Regions from separate parts of the Cumulibacter manganitolerans genome, predicted to be linked through region 1. Evidence: riboswitches for the same ligand, from Rfam matches in the RefSeq annotation. Region 1 holds a riboswitch; the other holds the start of a gene.
The links. A riboswitch is a leader RNA that binds a small molecule or an ion and turns the genes downstream of it on or off. The one in region 1 is predicted to bind cobalamin.
Positions count from the first base shown of each region.

Region 2: another riboswitch for cobalamin. It lies ahead of F8A92_RS05040 (energy-coupling factor ABC transporter permease); the one in region 1 lies ahead of F8A92_RS14140 (SCO2322 family protein).

Region 1 is NZ_WBKP01000043.1:15,475-24,081, reverse strand. It holds gene F8A92_RS14145 (energy-coupling factor transporter transmembrane component T) at 1-720, opposite strand, end outside; gene F8A92_RS14140 (SCO2322 family protein) at 740-1,465, opposite strand; adenosylcobalamin-variant (AdoCbl-variant) riboswitch at 1,556-1,627, opposite strand; gene F8A92_RS14135 (phenylacetaldoxime dehydratase family protein) at 1,697-2,743, opposite strand; gene F8A92_RS14130 (ATP-dependent DNA ligase) at 2,802-3,863, opposite strand; gene F8A92_RS14125 (Asp23/Gls24 family envelope stress response protein) at 3,865-4,452, opposite strand; gene F8A92_RS14120 (DUF6286 domain-containing protein) at 4,449-5,039, opposite strand; gene F8A92_RS14115 (hypothetical protein) at 5,036-5,404, opposite strand; gene F8A92_RS14110 (hypothetical protein) at 5,401-5,586, opposite strand; gene F8A92_RS14105 (hypothetical protein) at 5,583-5,930, opposite strand; gene F8A92_RS14100 (Asp23/Gls24 family envelope stress response protein) at 5,927-6,370, opposite strand; gene F8A92_RS14095 (SDR family NAD(P)-dependent oxidoreductase) at 6,430-7,101, opposite strand; gene F8A92_RS14090 (PPK2 family polyphosphate kinase) at 7,166-8,056, shown strand; gene malQ (4-alpha-glucanotransferase) at 8,067-8,607, opposite strand, start outside.
Region 2 is NZ_WBKP01000008.1:86,280-94,886, forward strand. It holds gene F8A92_RS05015 (precorrin-2 C(20)-methyltransferase) at 1-45, opposite strand, end outside; gene F8A92_RS05020 (precorrin-8X methylmutase) at 42-731, opposite strand; gene F8A92_RS05025 (energy-coupling factor ABC transporter ATP-binding protein) at 718-1,590, opposite strand; gene cbiQ (cobalt ECF transporter T component CbiQ) at 1,587-2,360, opposite strand; gene F8A92_RS05035 (energy-coupling factor ABC transporter substrate-binding protein) at 2,357-2,704, opposite strand; gene F8A92_RS05040 (energy-coupling factor ABC transporter permease) at 2,697-3,371, opposite strand; adenosylcobalamin (AdoCbl) riboswitch at 3,379-3,519, opposite strand; gene F8A92_RS05045 (cobalt-precorrin-4/precorrin-4 C(11)-methyltransferase) at 3,548-4,288, opposite strand; gene cbiT (precorrin-6Y C5,15-methyltransferase (decarboxylating) subunit CbiT) at 4,285-5,529, opposite strand; gene F8A92_RS05055 (VWA domain-containing protein) at 5,729-7,774, shown strand; gene cobO (cob(I)yrinic acid a,c-diamide adenosyltransferase) at 7,774-8,388, shown strand; gene F8A92_RS19190 (cobyrinate a,c-diamide synthase) at 8,390-8,607, shown strand, end outside.

The DNA of each region.
Region 1 (8,607 bases):
CAGCCCGACCGTGAGCCTGCGGGCGCGGGGGTCGGCGGTCGTGGTGCGCCCGTACCCTCGCGAATCCATCGCGGCCGCGAGGTCGACGGAGCGCTCCAGCGAGCCCTCGAGCATCGGCATCGCGAGCCTGCCGAGCCGCCGCAGCCGCCCGTGGGCGCCCCCGCGCAGCCGGGCGGCGTCCCGGACGCGGTGCGCGTCGGAGAGCAGCTGTGGCGCGAATGTCAGCGCGATGATGGACGCGACGCCGATCTCGTACAGCGCGCCCGGCACGTAGCGCAGCAGCTGCCGGGCGCTGCCGAGCGCGTTGGCCGCCCCGACGCAGCAGAAGATGGCCGCGAGCTGGAGAGCGACGTACACGGCGGTGAGCAGCGCCTCGAGCGTGACGGCGCCGCCGATCCGCAGGCCGGTCGACCGCGGCAGCGGAAGCTCGGGAAGGGTGACCAGGACGGTGCTGCCCTGGGTGCTTCCGGCGAAGAGGGCCTGGAACACGACGTGCAGGGCGATGACGAGCAGGGCGAGCTTGAAGAACAGCGCGTAGGAGGCCGCCCACGGCGTGCTCCCGCGGCGCGCGGACACCACGAACCAGGTGACGGCGATGATCATCAGCAGCGGGACGGGGTTCATCGTCCGGCTGGCGGCCGCGGCGAGGCCGAGCGCCCACAGCCACCACGCCACGGGATGCAGCGACCGCGGGTGGGTGATGAGGTGCTGGGGGCGCATGCCGACGGGTGCTACCGGCTCACGAGGAGCGGCGGCGGGCCAGGTAGGTGCCGCCCGCGGCGACCAGGACGACCACGACGGCGGCGCCGACGAGCAGCGGCACATTGCTGCCGTCGCCGGAATCGGTGCCCGTCGCCTTCGCCGAGGCGGCCGTGTCGTCGGACGCCGTCGCGAAGTCGACCGGGTCGCCGTCGGCCGGGGTGCCGGACGGCGCTACCTCGCTGGCGCAGCCGGTGGTCGGGTAGTCGGCGATGCCGCACAGCAGGGGACCGAAGCTGCCCGACTCGGTACGGGTCTTGGGCTCGACCGCCTGCAGCACCTGCAGCCCGTTCGCCTGCGCCGGCACCGCGGCGCACAGCGCCTGCGGCTGGGGCGGAGTGCGTCCCGGCTCGGCGTCCTGCTTCACGCCGTAGTCGATGAGGACGGCGACCCGCTTCTGTCCGGCGGCCGCCTTCGTGCCGCCGCAGACGGCGTCGAAGGTCACCTTCTGGAGGTCGGCGCGCGGCCGGTTCGGCTTGGTGAAGTCGGCCGGCGCCGCGTAGCGGTAGCCCTCGACGGCACCGTCCGCGGGGACGGCCTCCGCGGGGCCGGTCGCCGCGGCGACGAACGCGCCGTCCTGCACCGTGAAGTACGCCCAGTACCGGTAGATGTCCTGCGCCTCGGCGGTGCGCGGAGTGAGCACGGCACCGGCTCCGACGAGCAGCAGGGCGAAGGCGGCGGCGACGATGACGCGAGCGAGACGCATGAACGGGGTGCTTCTTTCTGGTGCGGCACCACGGGGGTAGCCGGACCAGGTCCGGCCCCTGATCCGTAGACCTCGACGGTGGGAGCCAGCATCCCGCTCGGCGTTCCGGCTGTACGGCTGCGGGTCAGCGCCGGAATCGCACCGGCTTTCCCGAGTCGGGACATGCGGTCTCCGTGCGGAGACCGTCAACCAATGTCCCACCTTCGGACGGCGTCGTCAAAGGCGCCCTGGTCACACCGGCGAGGGCGCCGCCCCCTCCGCGTTGAGCAGGCCGGTGCGCTCGTGGCAGCCGAGGTACTCGAACCGCAACCGATCGGCGTCCAGCACGGAGACCTCGTGGTAGAGCCGCAGCCCGGCGGCGCCACGGAAGTGCTTCACGAATGTGCCGAACGCACCGAAGATGCGCAGATGCGTCCGGTGCGAGCGCGACCACTGCTCGAGCTCGGCCAGCGAGTGCCACCAGCTGTGGCCGTACGTCTTCTCGATGAGCCGCTCGCCGTCGCTCAGCTGCATCAACCGGTTCGCGTAGCAGCCGACGCCGAGGCCGTCCGTCGTGAGGAAGTCCATGCCCTCGCGCAGCACCGGCTGGATGTCGTGCAGCCACTGCTCGCGCGGCTCGTCCACCGTGTCGACCCAGTCCTGCCCCGACCGGATCAGCGCCATCCCGTCGTGCGGCCGGACGATCACGTGGTCGCCCGCCCGTTCGAAGGCCAGCGTCCCGTGCGGCTCCAGGGCCGACGTCTGCGACGCCGGCAGCCGGTCGCGCATGCTGCCCCAGTAGGCGTGCTCGGCGATGTCGTCGCTGACGCCGTCGGCCGTCACCGCGATGCCCTCCATGCGGCGCCGGCTCCCGGTGATGGTCTCGAAGTCGCGCGCCCGCGGCGTCGCGACCTCGATGAAGAACCCGGTCTCGGCACGGTCGCGCCCCGGATCGGTCCACGGCTCGTGCGCGCTCTCCCAGCGCCGGTAGGCGCCCTCGTCGAGCCAGTACAGCGCCGTGAGCTCGTTCGTGAAGCCGTCCGGGTCGACCACGACGGCGAGGTCGTGGTGCGACGGCCCGTCGGCTGCCGCGATCCGCTCCCGGAGGTCCTGCGCCGCGGCCGCCGCGGCCGGCGGCCGCTCGCCGCGGTACTGCAGGCCGTAGTACGCCATCACCACGTCGTCCACCGACGTCGGGAAGCGCGCGCTGAACGCCGGGGACGGCGGGTTCCAGCCCTCGCGCATCCGCATCGGCTGGGTGCGCGCGACGGCCAGGTGCTCGGGGATCGACGACTCCATGGGACCTCCTCGGTGACTACGCCGACCCTAGCCCGGTCAGGTGACCGCAGTCATCCGCTCAGCCCGGGGCGCCGGACCTGAGCACCTGGTCGAGGGGATACGGCGCGATGGTGGGCACCTGCTCGAAGGTGCACGACTCGGGGGTGCGGTCGGGGCGCCACCGGACGAAGGAGGCGAGGTGCCGCAGCCGCGGGCCCTGGAACTGGTCGTAGGCGACCTCCACGACGAGCTCGGGTCGCACCGGATTCCAGGACAGGTCCTTCCCGGCGCTCCACCGGCTCTGGCCGCCGGGCATCCGGTCGTCCGAGCCGGACTGCTCCGCCCACGCCGCCCACGGGTGCTCGGACGGCTCGCACCGGTAGGGCTGCAGGAGATCGACCAGCTCGGCGCGCTTCTTCGCGGTGAAGGACGAGCAGGCGCCCACGTACTGCAGCGCCCCGGCGGCGTCGTACAGGCCGAGCATCAACGACCCGACGACCTGCCCGGACTTGTGCCACCGGAACCCGCACACGACGGCGTCGAGGTCGCGGCGGTGCTTGAGCTTCAGGAACGCGCGGACCCCCGGCTGGTAGGGCGCGTCGAGGTCCTTCGCGATCAGGCCGTCGAGCCCGGCGCCCTCGAGCTCGGTGAACCACGTCTGCGCGGCGTCCCGGTCGCCGGTCGACGGGGTGAGCCAGATCGGCGGCTGGACGTCGCCGAGCACCTCGTCCAGCAGCACCCGACGCTCCCGCAGCGGCCGGTCCAGGATCGCGGCGCCGCCGTGGGCGAGCAGGTCGAAGATGACGAGCTCGGCGGGCGTCTCGCCGGCCAGCAGGTCGATCCGCGACTGGGCCGGGTGCAGGCGCGCCTGCAAGGCGTCGAAGTCGAGCCGTCCGCCGCGCTCGATGACGATCTCGCCGTCCACCACGCACCCGTCGGGCAGGTTGTCCTCGAGCGCGCTGGCCAGCTCGGGGAAGTACCGCGTCAGGTCGGTACCCGTGCGGCTGTCGATCGCGACGGCGCCCGACTTGTGCACGATGGCCCGGAAGCCGTCCCACTTCGGCTCGAAGAGGTAGTCGCCCTGGGCCGGCAACGCCGTGACCGGCTTGGCCAGGGCGGGGGACAGCGGTCGCTCGATCATCTCAGTCCAATCGCGAGACGGCCGCCTCGGCGGTCTCGACGTTGATGTGGGTGCGGATCGGCCGCGAGCCGACCCCGTCCAGCGCGGTCGCGAGGTTGGGCAGCACGGTGTTCGCGACCCGCGACACCGACCGTCCCACGTCGTACGGCGGACCCACCCAGAGGGTCAGCCACACGTCGACGGCCTCGGCGGTCGCGCTGACCCGGGCCCGCGCGTGGTCGATGCCGTCCTGGTTGACGGCGTCGCGCTCGACGCATTCCGCGAGGTGCGTCCCCGACACGTTCAGCGACCCCGCGCCGTCCCGCGCGAGGTCGACGCGGGAGCTGCCCTGCAGGCGCACCTGCGAGGACACCCACCAGACGCTGAGCGCGGCGACGATCGCCAGCAGGACGGCGACGAGCGGCCACACCCACGTCGCGTGGTCGGCGTACCAGCGCGTCGTCGGCGAGGCAAGCACCGGGCTGTCGCTGCGGCGCCTGCCGAGCGCGCCCGTCGCGTGCAGCAGGACGCCGATTCCCGCGAGCGCGGCGATCGCGCCGAGGACGTACAGCACCGCGCGGTCGATCCGGTCGACCCGTTCGTCCCTCATGACGCGGACCCGGCTGGGCCCGCCGGACCGCTCAGCGTCGCGGCCTCGGTGCGCGGCTGCCCGTCGACGACCTCGAGGTCGAGCCGCGGCAGCCGCTGCCACGGGATCTTCTTCAGCGCGTGCGTCAGGGCCGCCTCGAGGTCGGCCTCGACCCGCTCGTAGCCGGCCAAGGGCGCGGTCGCGTTGACGCGGGCGACGTCCGCGCTGACCTCGACGCTGGCGGTGGCCACGCCGGACACCGCCTCGGCCTGCCGCCGCAGCATCTGCGCCACCGCGCGCGGCGCGATGACGACGTCCACGTCGTCGGTCGGTCGGGCGAGCGCGAACAGCCGCGGCCGCGACAGGGTCGCGACCACGATGAGCAGGACGCCGCCGACCAGCAGGCCGATCCCGGTGTACACGACCGCTCCGGCGGACCACGGAGTCGTCCGCAGCGACCGGTACCAGAGCGAGAACGGCACGATGAAGTCGCCGCTGCCGGTCAGCGCCGCGACGATCTGGCCGAGCCCGAGCAGTGCCGCGCCGACCAGCAGCAGCCCGGCGAGCGCGCTGACGAAGCGCAGGAGGATGCGCTGCCCGGTGCTCATCGCACCCGCGTCCGTCGCTCGAGGTTGACCGGCAGCGCCTCGACGTCCACGGCGACCACCCGCAGGCCGCACAGCCGCTCGACGTCGTCGACGACGACCGCGCGGACCGCTGCCGCGAACGCGGTCAGCGGCGCCGGGTACAGGGCGCCGGTCGAGACCGACAGGCGCGCGTGGCGGCCGGTGACCTCCGCGCGGACCCGTGGGGCGGTGGACTGCGGCGCGCCCGCGTGGGTGCGCGGGGTGACGGCGCCCTCGGCCCGATGGCAGGCGTGCCCGGCGATGCGCTCGACGACGTACGGCGAGATGCGGGTGAACCCGCCGGGCGACCCGGGGCCGCGCCGGTCCTCGGTCGACGGTGTGCTCATGCCCGGTCGCGACCCTTGCCGCGGGTCATCGAGCCGAGGTCCAGCTCGCCGTCCACGACACGGCCCAGCACCAGGCCGATCGCGCCGAGCGCGGCGACCAGCAGGAAGCCGGCGAAGCCGCCGACGATGGCGGCGAGGCCGAGGGCCATGCCCGCGACCAGTCCGATCTGTGCTGAGCTCATGGTGTCCTCCGTGTTGCCGGCTCGCGGTCGATGGGCGTGGCGCCGGTGCCGGCGGGCTCGCCGGGCCGTAGCGCGTCGGTGATGTCCTCGATGTGCACCGCGATGACGCCAGGGTAGCCACCGGCGGCCCGGCGCACCGCGTCGCGGACGGCGCGTCCGAGGGCCCGCAACGCCACCGACTCGTCGGCCACGACATGGACGTCGATCCGGCCCTCCGCGATACGCACGCCCCACACCCGACCGGCCGGCGAGTAGGTGGCGGCCGTGCCGTACGGCCCGGCGTGCATCGCCAGCACACCGGGCGTCGAGAGCGTGGCGTCGCGCACCACGACGGGGTCGGTCACTGCAGCCGCTTGTCTCGCGGATCGGCGACGGCCGGGAGATTGACGTCGTCGACGGTGATGTTGACCTCGACCACCTGCAGGCCGGTCATCCGCTCGACGGCGGCGACGACGTGCCGGCGGACGTCCCGGGCGATCTGGGTGATCGGCGTGCCGTACTCGACGACGATGTCCAGGTCGACCGCGGCCTGCGTCCGGCCCACCTCGACCGACACGCCGGACGTCGGCGACGGCGTCGCGCCCGGGAGGCGGTCGCGCACCGGCGTCACCTGTCGGGCGGCTCCCACGCCCAGCGAATGCACCCCGGCGACCTCGCGCGCGGCCAGCGCGGCGATCTTCGCGACGACGGCCTCCGAGACCGAGATGGTGCCGTTGTCGATGTCGAGCCCCTCGGACACCGGTCCGGCGGGCGCTGCGTTCAGGTCGTCGTCCGCGATAGCCACATCGCCATCTTTCCTAATGCGACCAGACGTGTCGAGGCGCGGCGATCCCGCGTGTCGCCTCACCCGAGGTGGCGGCGTACGACGCGCCCCGGCGCCGGATCGCGGCCCGCGAGGTCGCGAACGGCGGCGTACACCTCTGTGATGGTGTGCGTCGGCTCGTCCTGGTCGTGCCGCTCGCCCGGGCCGAGGATCGGCGTGTCGACGACGAGCTCGCGGTAGGAGACGGCGGCGTCGCGTCCCTCGGCGGCGAGGACGTCCAGCATCATCGCCTGCCCGGCACCGGCCACGCTGATCGCGATCGAGCCCTCGCAGGGATAGTGGCTGGCGATCCCGTTCAGCGCCAGGTACACGGGCCGCGGTCCCGCCAGGACCGGCGCGAACGCGCGGGCGGCGCCGAAGTGCGCGGTGAGGTTGCTCGCCAGGGTCGCCCCCCACGTCGCCATGGGCAGCCGCAGACCCGGCTCGGCGACGTACCACCCGCCGACCGCGGCGATCGCGAGCTCGGGCGCGTGCTCGGCCAGGCCGGCTGCCACGGTCTCGGCGGATTCCTCGTCGGTGAGATCGACCTGCCACGGCCGCGCGCCGGTCTCGGCGGCCACCCGCTCCAGGGCCTGCCGGCCGCGGGCGACCGCGTGCACCGCGACGCCGTCCGCCGCGAGCAGCGCGCACAGCTGCCGACCGACGCCGCCGGTCGCGCCGACCACGACGGCCGTGCGTAGTTCGTCGCTCATGGCGGCTCCTCTGCCAACTAAGGTCGATACCGAACGCCACGGTACCGATGCGTGAGGAGCAGGGATGAGCAGCGACAAGAGCAGGTCGAAGGATTCCGAGCGGACCGAGAACCTGCGCGCGATCCTCCGGGTGCCGGCGAACCGGCCCGCGGCCGCCCAGCTGCTCGCCGACCTGCAGCCCGGCTCGACGCCGGCCGGGCCGTCGGGGAAGAAGGCCGCGGCGAAGGCCATGAAGGCCTACGCGGGCGAGCTGGCCGGGCTGCAGGAGCGGCTGTTCGCCAACGCGCGCGGCGGAGCCGACCGGCGGGTCCTGCTCGTCCTGCAGGGCATGGACACCTCGGGGAAGGGCGGCGTCGTCGAGCACGTGCTCGGGCTGGTCAACCCCGGCGGCATCCGGATGCACGCCTTCAAGGCCCCCACAGAGGAGGAGAAGCGGCACGACTTCCTGTGGCGGGTGCGCCAGGCGCTCCCCGGCGAGGGCCAGATCGGCATCTTCGACCGCTCGCACTACGAGGACGTCCTCATCGTCAAGGTGCACCAGCTGGCCTCGGACGCCGAGATCCACGAGCGGTACGAGAAGATCAACGCGTTCGAGCGGGAGCTGACCGACGACGGATACACGATCGTGAAGTGCTTCCTGAACATCTCGAAGGAGACCCAGAAGGAGCGGCTGCTGGCGCGGCTGGACGACCCGCAGAAGCACTGGAAGTTCAACCCCGGCGACATCGACGAGCGCGCGCGGTGGGATGACTACCAGTCGGCGTACTTCGAGGCGCTCACGCGGTGCACCAGCGACGCGGCCCCGTGGTACGCCGTCCCGTCGGACCACAAGTGGTACCGCAACTGGGCGGTCGGGCAGCTGCTGCTGGAGACGCTGCGCGAGCTGGACCCGCAGTTCCCGCAGATGCACTTCGACGTGCAGGAGCAGCGCGAGCGGCTGCTCGCGGCGGGCTGAGCGCCCGCGGCTACCCGGTCCGGTCGCCGGTCGTCCGATCGGGCACCTGGGTGGCCGCGAGGCGCGCGGCCCGGGCGCTGACGAGCAGATCCTCCAGCCGCACCCGCGCGCCGTCGGCGGCGGTCAGCGGCACGCGCCAGTTGGGGTACTCGTCGCGGGTCCCCGGCTGGTTCTGCATCCGCAGATCGCCGACCGCGTCGGTGAGCGCGACGTTCAGCAGGCGTGCCGGCGTGGCGCGCAGGTGCCGGTGCAGCGCGAGGATCTCGTCCTCCGTCGCGTCGTCGCCGGCGCCGGGGACGAGGTACCCGCGCGCGGACAGCATGGACCGCCAGCGGGCGAGATCGGCCTCGTGCTCGGCCCGTTCGTCGGCGAGCGGGCGGCCGAGCAGACCGAGCCGGTCGCGGACCTCCAGGTGCGCGCCGCGGAGGTATCCCGCCGTCGGGGCGAGGTCGTGGGTGGTCACCGACGCCATCGAGTACTCGCGGAACCGGTCGGCGGGCAGCGGAGCACCGGTCGCGTCGCGCTCGAACCAGGCGACCGACGTGCCCAGC
Region 2 (8,607 bases), on a different contig from region 1:
GACCCCGTACAGGTGCCCCGGCCGGGCGGCATACCGCTCACTCATGCGAGCTCGTCGGCGGTCGCCAGCGCGTTGAGTGCTCCGGCAGCCATCGCCGAACCGCCACGGCGCCCCCGCACGATGACCCACGGAACCTGGTCGCCGCCAGGGAGCCGGTGCTCGGCGAGCGCGTCCTTGGACTCGGCCGACCCGATGAAACCGACCGGCATCCCCACGATGGCCGCCGGGCGCGGCGCGCCCTCGGCCAGCAGCTCCAGCAGATGGAACAGCGCCGTCGGCGCGTTGCCGATCGCGACGACCGCGCCCTCGAGGTGCGGCTCCCACAGCGACACCGCTGCCGCGGCGCGAGTCGTCGACCACTCGGCGGCCAGCGCGGCCACCCGCGCGTCCCGCAGCGTGCAGATCACCTCGTTGTCCCCGGGCAGCCGCCGCCTCGTGACGCCGGAGGCCAGCATGTGCGAGTCCGTCAGGATCGGCGCGCCGGAGCCCAGCGCCGCCCGCGCGGCCGGCACCACCCGCGGATGCGCGGCGATCTCGCCCACGATCCCCACATCGCCGGCCGCGTGGATGATCCGCGTCGCGACGACGTCCATTCCCTCGGGCAGTCCGTGGAGGTCTGCCTCCTCGCGGATCGTCGCGAACGAGCGCCGATAGATCTCGGCGCCGTCGGTGAGGTAGTCGTAGCGGCGGGCCGGACGGCGGGGCCGCGCACCGGGATCACCGGTCGGCATCGTTCCTCCTGAGATGGTCGTGGCCCGCGGACAGCCGTCCGCCGGTGAGGACGGCCGCGATATCCGCGGGCGTGCGGGGACGGTCGGCGGCATCGAGGCGGACCTCCAGGCGCCGCAGCAGGTCGACCTGCCACGGCAGCTGCAGGCGGGCGCGGCGCAGGACGGCGTCGTCCGAGAGCACGTCGGCGACATCGCCCTGGCGGACCGCGCCGTCGTGCACCACCGCCACCTCGTCGCTCCACCGCCAGGCGAGATCGACGTCGTGCGTGGCGAGCACGACTGTGGTGCCGTCGTCCTCGAGCCGGCGCAGCACGCCGTACAGCTGGTGCACCGTCATCGGGTCGAGGCCCGCGCTCGGCTCGTCCAGCAGCAGCACCTCAGGCCGCATCGCGATGGCACCGGCGATCGCTACCCGCTTGCGCTGCCCGTACGACAGCTGGTGCACGGCCCGGTCGGCGAGGTCGGTGATGTCGAGCAGCTCGATGGCGTGCGCCACGCGTTGCCGCACCTCGTCCTCGGGCAGCCCCAGGTTCATCGGACCGAACGACACGTCGGCCCGTACGTCGGCCGAGAACAGCTGGTCGTCGGGATCCTGCAGCACGAGCTGCACCCGCTGCCGGTGCCGGTTGAGTGCGCTTTGCTTGTACCGCAGCGCTTCGCCGTGGCTGCGCACCGTCCCCGCGTCGGGCTGGTGCGCGCCGGACAGGCTGCGCAGCAGCGTTGTCTTGCCGGAGCCGTTGGCCCCCATCACGACGAGCCGGACGCCGCGCCGGATACGCAACGACGCCTCCCGCAGCACGACCGGCGACCCTCGGTAGCCGGCCGAGATCGCGTCGGCCATCAGCAGGATGTCGCTCATCGCAGCACCGCCGAGGCGATCGAGGCGGCGGCGAGGACGAGCAGCATCGCGAGGGTCCAGCCGACGAACGGCGCCGAGACCGGCCGTGCCGCGCCGAGCGTGCGCAACGAGCCGGAATAGCCGCGGCCGGCGAGCCCGGCCTCGAGGCGATGTGCCCGGTTCCAGGCCTGCACGAGGACGGCGCCGCCGAGCGAGCCGACCGAGCGACGCGCGGCGCGGCCGGTGGAATAGCCCAGGCGCGCCCGTTGGGCCTCCATGATCGCGGCCGTGGCGCCCAGCAGCGAGAACAGCATCCGATAGACGAGCCCGGCGATGTCGATGAGCACCTCCGGCACCCGGCAGCGGCGCAGGCCGGCCAGCACGTCGGTCATCGGCGTGGTCGACGCGAGCAGCAGGAGGGCCGCGAAGGCGGCGAGGCTGCGCGCGGTCACCCGGGCCGCCAGCAGCAGGCTCTGGTGGGTCGCCGACAACGGACCCCATGCCCACACGGCGTCTCGCGGGACGGTCCCGAGGTGCACGGCGATCACGACCGATCCCAGCAGCACGAAGGACGCCGGACCGAGCAGCCCGAGCAGGTAGCCGCGCACCGGGACACGCGCGAACGCCAGCGCGACGGTCATCGCGACGCCGAGCACCAGCAGGGACGTGCGCGGATCGGGCGAGGTCACCGCCAGCGCCAGCAGCCCGAGGCTCAGCAGCGCCTTCTCCCCGGTCGACCGGGTCCGCCAGCGGCTGTTCCACGCGGTGTCGTCGAGTGCCAGCCTGCTCATGCGTCCGGGGCGTCCGTCGTACGGGCGCCGTCGGACCGCCCGGCGCGCGCCGCGCGTCCGCGCTGCCACAGCGCACCGAGCGCGAAGCCCAGCACTCCCGCGCCGAGCGCCGCCTGCATCGCGAACAGACCCGACTCGACCTCGCCCGAACGGGGCGAGAAGATCGGCGCGAACCACCGCTCGTAGCCGGGGTTCGACTTCTCGATCTGCGCCGTGGCCGAGGAGTCGGTGCCGGCGAAGCGCGCCTTGCCGTCGCTCGCGCCGCGGCCGCCTAGCACGAGCGCGAGCGCGAACAGCCCGACGATCGCGGCGACGATCAGCACGTTCCCGACACACCTACGCACGGGGCGCCTCCGCCGGCACAGGGATGCCCAGCGCGCGCAGCTCGCGCGGCGCCCACGACCGCAGCGCGTTGAACAGCAGGATCGCGATCAGGCCCTCGACCACCGCCAGCGGTATCTGCGTGATTGCGAAGATGCCCATGAACTCCGCCCACGCGCCGAGGAAGCCGCTCTGCCGGTCCGGGAAGGCCAGCGCCAGCTGGGTGGCCGTCGTGACATACGTGGCGAGGTCGGCGATCGCGACACCGACGAACACCCGGACGGCGAACGGCGCGCGGGCGAGCATCCGGTAGCACGCGTACCCCGCCCACGGCCCGACGACGGCCATCGAGAAGACGTTCGCCCCCAACGTCGTGAGCCCGCCGTGCGCGAGGAGCAGCGCCTGGAACAGCAGCACGACGGTGCCGAGGGAGGCCATGACCGGCGGCCGGAACGCGATGGCCCCCACGCCCGTGCCCGTCGGATGCGACGAGCTGCCGGTGACCGACGGAAGCTTGATCGCGGACATCACGAACGTGAACGCGCCCGCGGCGCCGAGCAGCAGCTTGGCGTCCGGGTGCTCCTTCACGGTGCGAGCGATCGCCCGCGTCCCGTGGACGACGAACGGAGCGGCCACGACGGTCCACGCGGCCGCGTGCAACGGCGGCAGGAACCCCTCGGCGATGTGCATAGGATGCACGACCTCTCTCGGGATTGCGCGTCCCGAACAGCTGGTGAGATGCGACCGAGTTCCTGACTCACAGGTTCTACCTGCACACAGTGGCGCGACCGTCCCGGGTTCTCACCGGGTTCCTCGCGAACGCATCCGTTGGATGACCGGAGCCTACCCGGTCGATTCCCGCGCGGTCAGGGGGCGCAGCGGGACTGATAGAGGTGCGACTCGACGAACCCCTCGGCCCGCAGCGCCCACCCGACGAGGATGACGGCCGCCTGCGTGAGACCGTGCGCCTCGACCTGCTCGGCGATGTCGGCGAGCGTCCCGGTCAGGACCAGCTCGGTGGGCTGGCTGACCTGCGATCCGACGGCGACGGGGCAATCGGCGCCGTAGAAGGGAACCAGCTCGTCGGCAAGACGGCGGACGTGTCGGATCGCAAGGTGCAGCACCAGCGTGGCCCGGGTCTGGGCGAACGCCGCGAGGGTCTCGGTGGACGGCATCTTCGTCGAGTCCTTCTGCGCCCGCGTCAGCACGACCGACTGCGCGACCTCGGGCACGGTGAGCTCGCGGCCCAGTAGCGCGGCGGTGGCGGCGTACGCCGGGACGCCGGGGGTGACGTCCCAGGGGATCCCGGCGCGATCGAGGCGGCGGGCCTGCTCGGCGACCGCGGAGTACACCGACGGGTCGCCCGAGCACAGCCGCGCGACGTCCTTGCCGTCAGCGTGCGCCCGTCCCAGGTGCCCGATGATGTCGTCGAGGTTGAGCCGCTGGGTGTCGATCAGCTCGGCACCGGGTGGGCAGTGGGAGAGCACCTCGTCGTCGAGGTAGGTGCCGGCGTAGAGGCAGACGGGGCTCTGCTCGATCAGCCGGACGGCGCGCAGCGTGAGCAGGTCGTGGGCGCCGGGGCCGGCGCCGATGAAGTGGACGGTCATTCGGGCGGCTCCTGGGTGGCGGGGGACTCCTGCAGCGGGCGGGTGGCCGACCACTCGACCACGGGCCGGGCCGGGTTCCAGGCGAGGAACCGGCCGAGCGGCTCGGCGCGCTCGATGCTGATCCGGCGCAGCGTGCCGCCGTACCGCCGCGCGGCGCCGAGCACCGCCTGCTCGGTCTCGATCGTGACGGTGTGGACGACGAGGCGGCCGCCGGGGCGGAGGGCGGACCAGGCCCGCTCGATGACGTCGCTGTCGGCGCCGCCACCGACGAAGACGGCGTCCGGTTGCGGCAGGCCGTCGATGGCCGCGGTGAGCGCCGAGCACTCGACGCGTACGCCGACCGCGCCCGCCGCTCGGGCGTTCCGCTCGATCCGGGCGGCGCGCGCGGGGTCGCGCTCGACGGCGATCGCGGTGCACCGGGGATGGTGCAGAGCCCACTCGATCGCCACGGATCCCGCGCCCGCGCCGAGGTCCCACAGCAGCTGGCCCGGCGCGGGGCGCAGCGCGGCGATCGCGCAGGCGCGGATCTCGCGCTTCGTGAGCTGGCCGTCGTGGTCGTAGCACGCGTCGGGCCGGCCGGCCGCCGTCCCGACCGTCGGCGCGGCGTGCGGCAGCTCGACGGCCACGATGTTCAGCCGCGGCAGACCGGTCGCGTGCGCGACCCGCTCGACGCTCAGCTCGTGGCGGGACTCGGTCGCCGCCCCGAGGTCGCCGAGCACGGTCAGCCGGGCGTCCCAGCCGGCGTCGGCCAGCTCCCGGCCGACGGCGGCCGGCGTGTGCTCGTCGGCCGACAGGACGAGGATCCGCCGTCCCGGGGTGAGCAGCGCGCGCACCGCGGCCGGCGGGGTCGACACCAGCGACAGGACGTCGGACTCCCGCGTCGACCACCCCATGCGGGCCCGCGCGAGCGTGACCGAGCCGGCTGTCGGGTGGATCCGGACCCGCTCGCGGCCGAGCCGGGAGAGGAGCGTGCTGCCGATGCCCGAGTCGAGCGGGTCGCCGGTGGCGAGCACGACAGCGGGGCGCGTGCCGACCTCGTCGAGCAGCGCATCGAGCCCGGGCAGCAGTGGTCGCGGCCACGCGATTCGCTGCTGTGGCGGCGAAGCAGCTGCGGGAGCGGGCGGGAGCGTGCCGAGCAGGCGCGGTGACCCGATGACGACGGCGGCGCCGCTCACCAGGGCGCGCATGTCGTCCGGCAGCGACGGCACGCCGCCGGCCGGTACCCCCACCACCTCGATCACGGCGGCAAGTGTAGACGCGGCGGCCGCATGGCATGATGTGGGCGGTTCCTCGCGAGGAATTGCGGTTGCATCCCGCAGCGGTCCCGCCACTGTGACGCCACTTCGATGTGGACGAGCCAGGACATCGCGTGAACCCCGACGGCCATACCTGGCCGGCGGCTCACGATCGGCAAGCGTGGTCACTTGCCTGGAGGAATACATGTCCCAGTTCCCGTTCTCCGCGATCCTCGGCGCCGACGACATGGCGCTCGCGCTGATCCTGACGTCGATCTCCCCGGACGTCGGCGGGGTCCTGGTGCGCGGCGAGAAGGGCACGGCTAAGTCCACGATGGTGCGCGGGCTCGCCGAGGTCCTGCCGGCGCAGGCGGTCGTGGACGGCTGCCGGTTCGGCTGCGATCCGCGCCGTCCCGACCCGACCTGCCCCGACCGCGCCGCCCACCGCGAGGCCGTGCTCACCCGCGCGGCGCGGCTCGTCGAGCTCCCCGTCGGCGCCACCGAGGACCGGGTCATCGGCTCGCTCGACCTGCGCAAGGCGCTCGGTGACGCGCGCGCCGAGTTCGAGCCCGGCCTCCTGGCCGACGCCAACCGCGGCATCCTCTACGTCGACGAGGTCAACCTGCTGCACGACCACCTCGTCGACCTGCTGCTCGACGCCGCCGCGATGGGTCGCAACACGGTCGAGCGCGACGGCATCTCGGTCTCGCACGACGCCCGCGTCGTCCTCGTCGGCACGATGAACCCGGAGGAGGGCGAGCTGCGCCCGCAGCTGCTCGACCGGTTCGGGCTGACCGTCGAGGTGGCCGCGAGCCGGGAGCCGGCGACGCGAGTCGAGGTGGTGCGCCGCCGCCTGGCGTACGACGCCGACCCGGACGCCTTCGTCGCCGGCTATGCGGCGGCTCAGGAGTCGTTGCGCGAGCGGATCGCCTCGGCCCGGTCGTCGGTGGGCGACGTGCGGCTCCCCGACCGGGAGCTCGAGCGGATCGCTCGGGTCTGCGCCGGCTTCGACGTCGACGGGATGCGTGCCGACCTCGTCACCGCCCGCGCCGCGAAGGCGCACGCCGCCTGGCACGGCCGCACCGAGGTCACCCGCGACGACGTCCGGGCCGCGGCCCGGCTCGCGCTGCCGCACCGGCGCCGCCGCAACCCCTTCGACGCGCCCGATCTGGACGAGGACCTCCTCGACCAGCTGCTCGGCGACGACGACCCGACGCCGGACGACGACCCGACGCCGGACGACGACCCGACGCCGGACGACGACCCGACGCCGGACGACGACCCGACGCCCGGGGGCAATCCGCCCCCCGACGGCGGCGAGCCGGCCGACGTGCGCCCCGAGCGTGCCGAGCCGCAGGGGGAGACCACGACGCCGGGGGATCCCGCCGACCGCGGGGATCAGCCGGCCGCGGCCGCGCCGCAGGGCGTCGCCTCGGCGGCCGCGCCGTTCGTCACCCGCAGCTTCACCGTGCGCGGGCTCGGTGCGGGGCAGGCCGGGCGACGCAGCCGGGCGATCACCGACCACGGCCGCACCATCGGCTCGACCCGCGACCAGGTGCGCCGCCTGCACCTCCCGGCGACGATCACCGCCGCCGCCCACGCGCGCTCCCGCGCGGCCGACGGCGGGCCGCTTCGCCTGCATGCGGCCGATCTGCGCGGCGCGGTCACCCAGGGGAGAGAGGCGAACCTCATCCTGCTGGCCGTCGACGCATCGGGCTCGATGGGCGCGCGTCGCCGGATGGACGAGGTCAAGACCGCCGTCCTCTCCCTGCTCACCGACGCCTACCGCAAGCGGGATCGCGTCGGGCTCGTCTCCTTCCGGGGTAGCGAAGCGGTGCTCTCGCTGCCGCCGACGTCCTCGGTGGAGGCGGCCGAGCGCTGCCTGCGCGACCTGCCGCACGGCGGCCGCACGCCGCTGGCCGAGGGCCTGACGGTGGCGGCGCGCACGCTGCAGGTCGAGCGGATCCGGGACCCGCGCCGCCGCGCCCTGCTCGTGCTGCTCACGGACGGCCGGGCGACGAGCGGTGCCGACGCGCTCGCGCGGGCCCGGCACATCGCCGACGCGTGGCCGAGCACCGGCGTCGACGCGGTGGTGATCGACTGCGAGACCGGCCGCTTCCGGATGGGGCTGGCCGCCGACCTCGCGCGCCGGATGCGCGCCACCCACGTACCGCTGCCCGACGTGGCCGCCGACGCGCTCACCGAGATCGTCGGACGCTCGACGGCGCAGCGCGACGGGTGGGCCGCCTGATGGCACAGGGCCGCCCGCCGGTGACCGCCGGCGACAGCAAGACCACCCGCCAGCGCCGCAACCAACCGCTCGTCGCGGTGCACACCGGCGCCGGGAAGGGCAAGTCGACCGCGGCGTTCGGCCTCGCGCTGCGGGGCTGGAACCAAGGCTGGTCGATCGGCGTGTTCCAGTTCGTGAAGTCGGCCAAGTGGCGGATCGGGGAGCAGAGCGCCCTCGAGGCGTTGAACGACGTGCACCGCGGCACCGGCCAGGGCGGCCCGATCGAGTGGCACAAGATGGGCTCCGGCTGGTCGTGGTCGCGCAAGGCCGGTACCGAGGAGGACCACGCCCGCGACGCGGTCGAGGGCTGGGCGGAGATCAAGCGCCGGCTCGCCGACCAGACCCACACCCTCTACATCCTCGACGAGTTCACGTACGTCATGAAGTGGGGCTGGGTGGACGTCGACGACGTGGTGGAGACGCTGCGCAGCCGGCCGGGCTACCAGCACGTGGTGATCACCGGCCGGGACGCCGACCCGCGGTTGCTCGAGATCGCGGACCTCGCCACCGAGATGACCAAGCTCGCGCACCCCTTCGACCGCGGGCAGAAGGGCCAGAAGGGGATCGAGTGGTGACGTGCTGAGCATCCCCCGTGTCGTGATCGCGGCGCCCGCCTCCGGGCAGGGCAAGACCACCGTGGCCGTCGGCCTGATGGCGGCGCTGACCCGGGCGGGGCAGCAGGTCGCGCCGGCGAAGGTCGGGCCGGACTTCATCGATCCCGGCTACCACGCGCTCGCGACCGGCCGTCCCGGCCGCAACCTCGACCCGTGGCTGTGCGGCGAGTCGCTGATGCT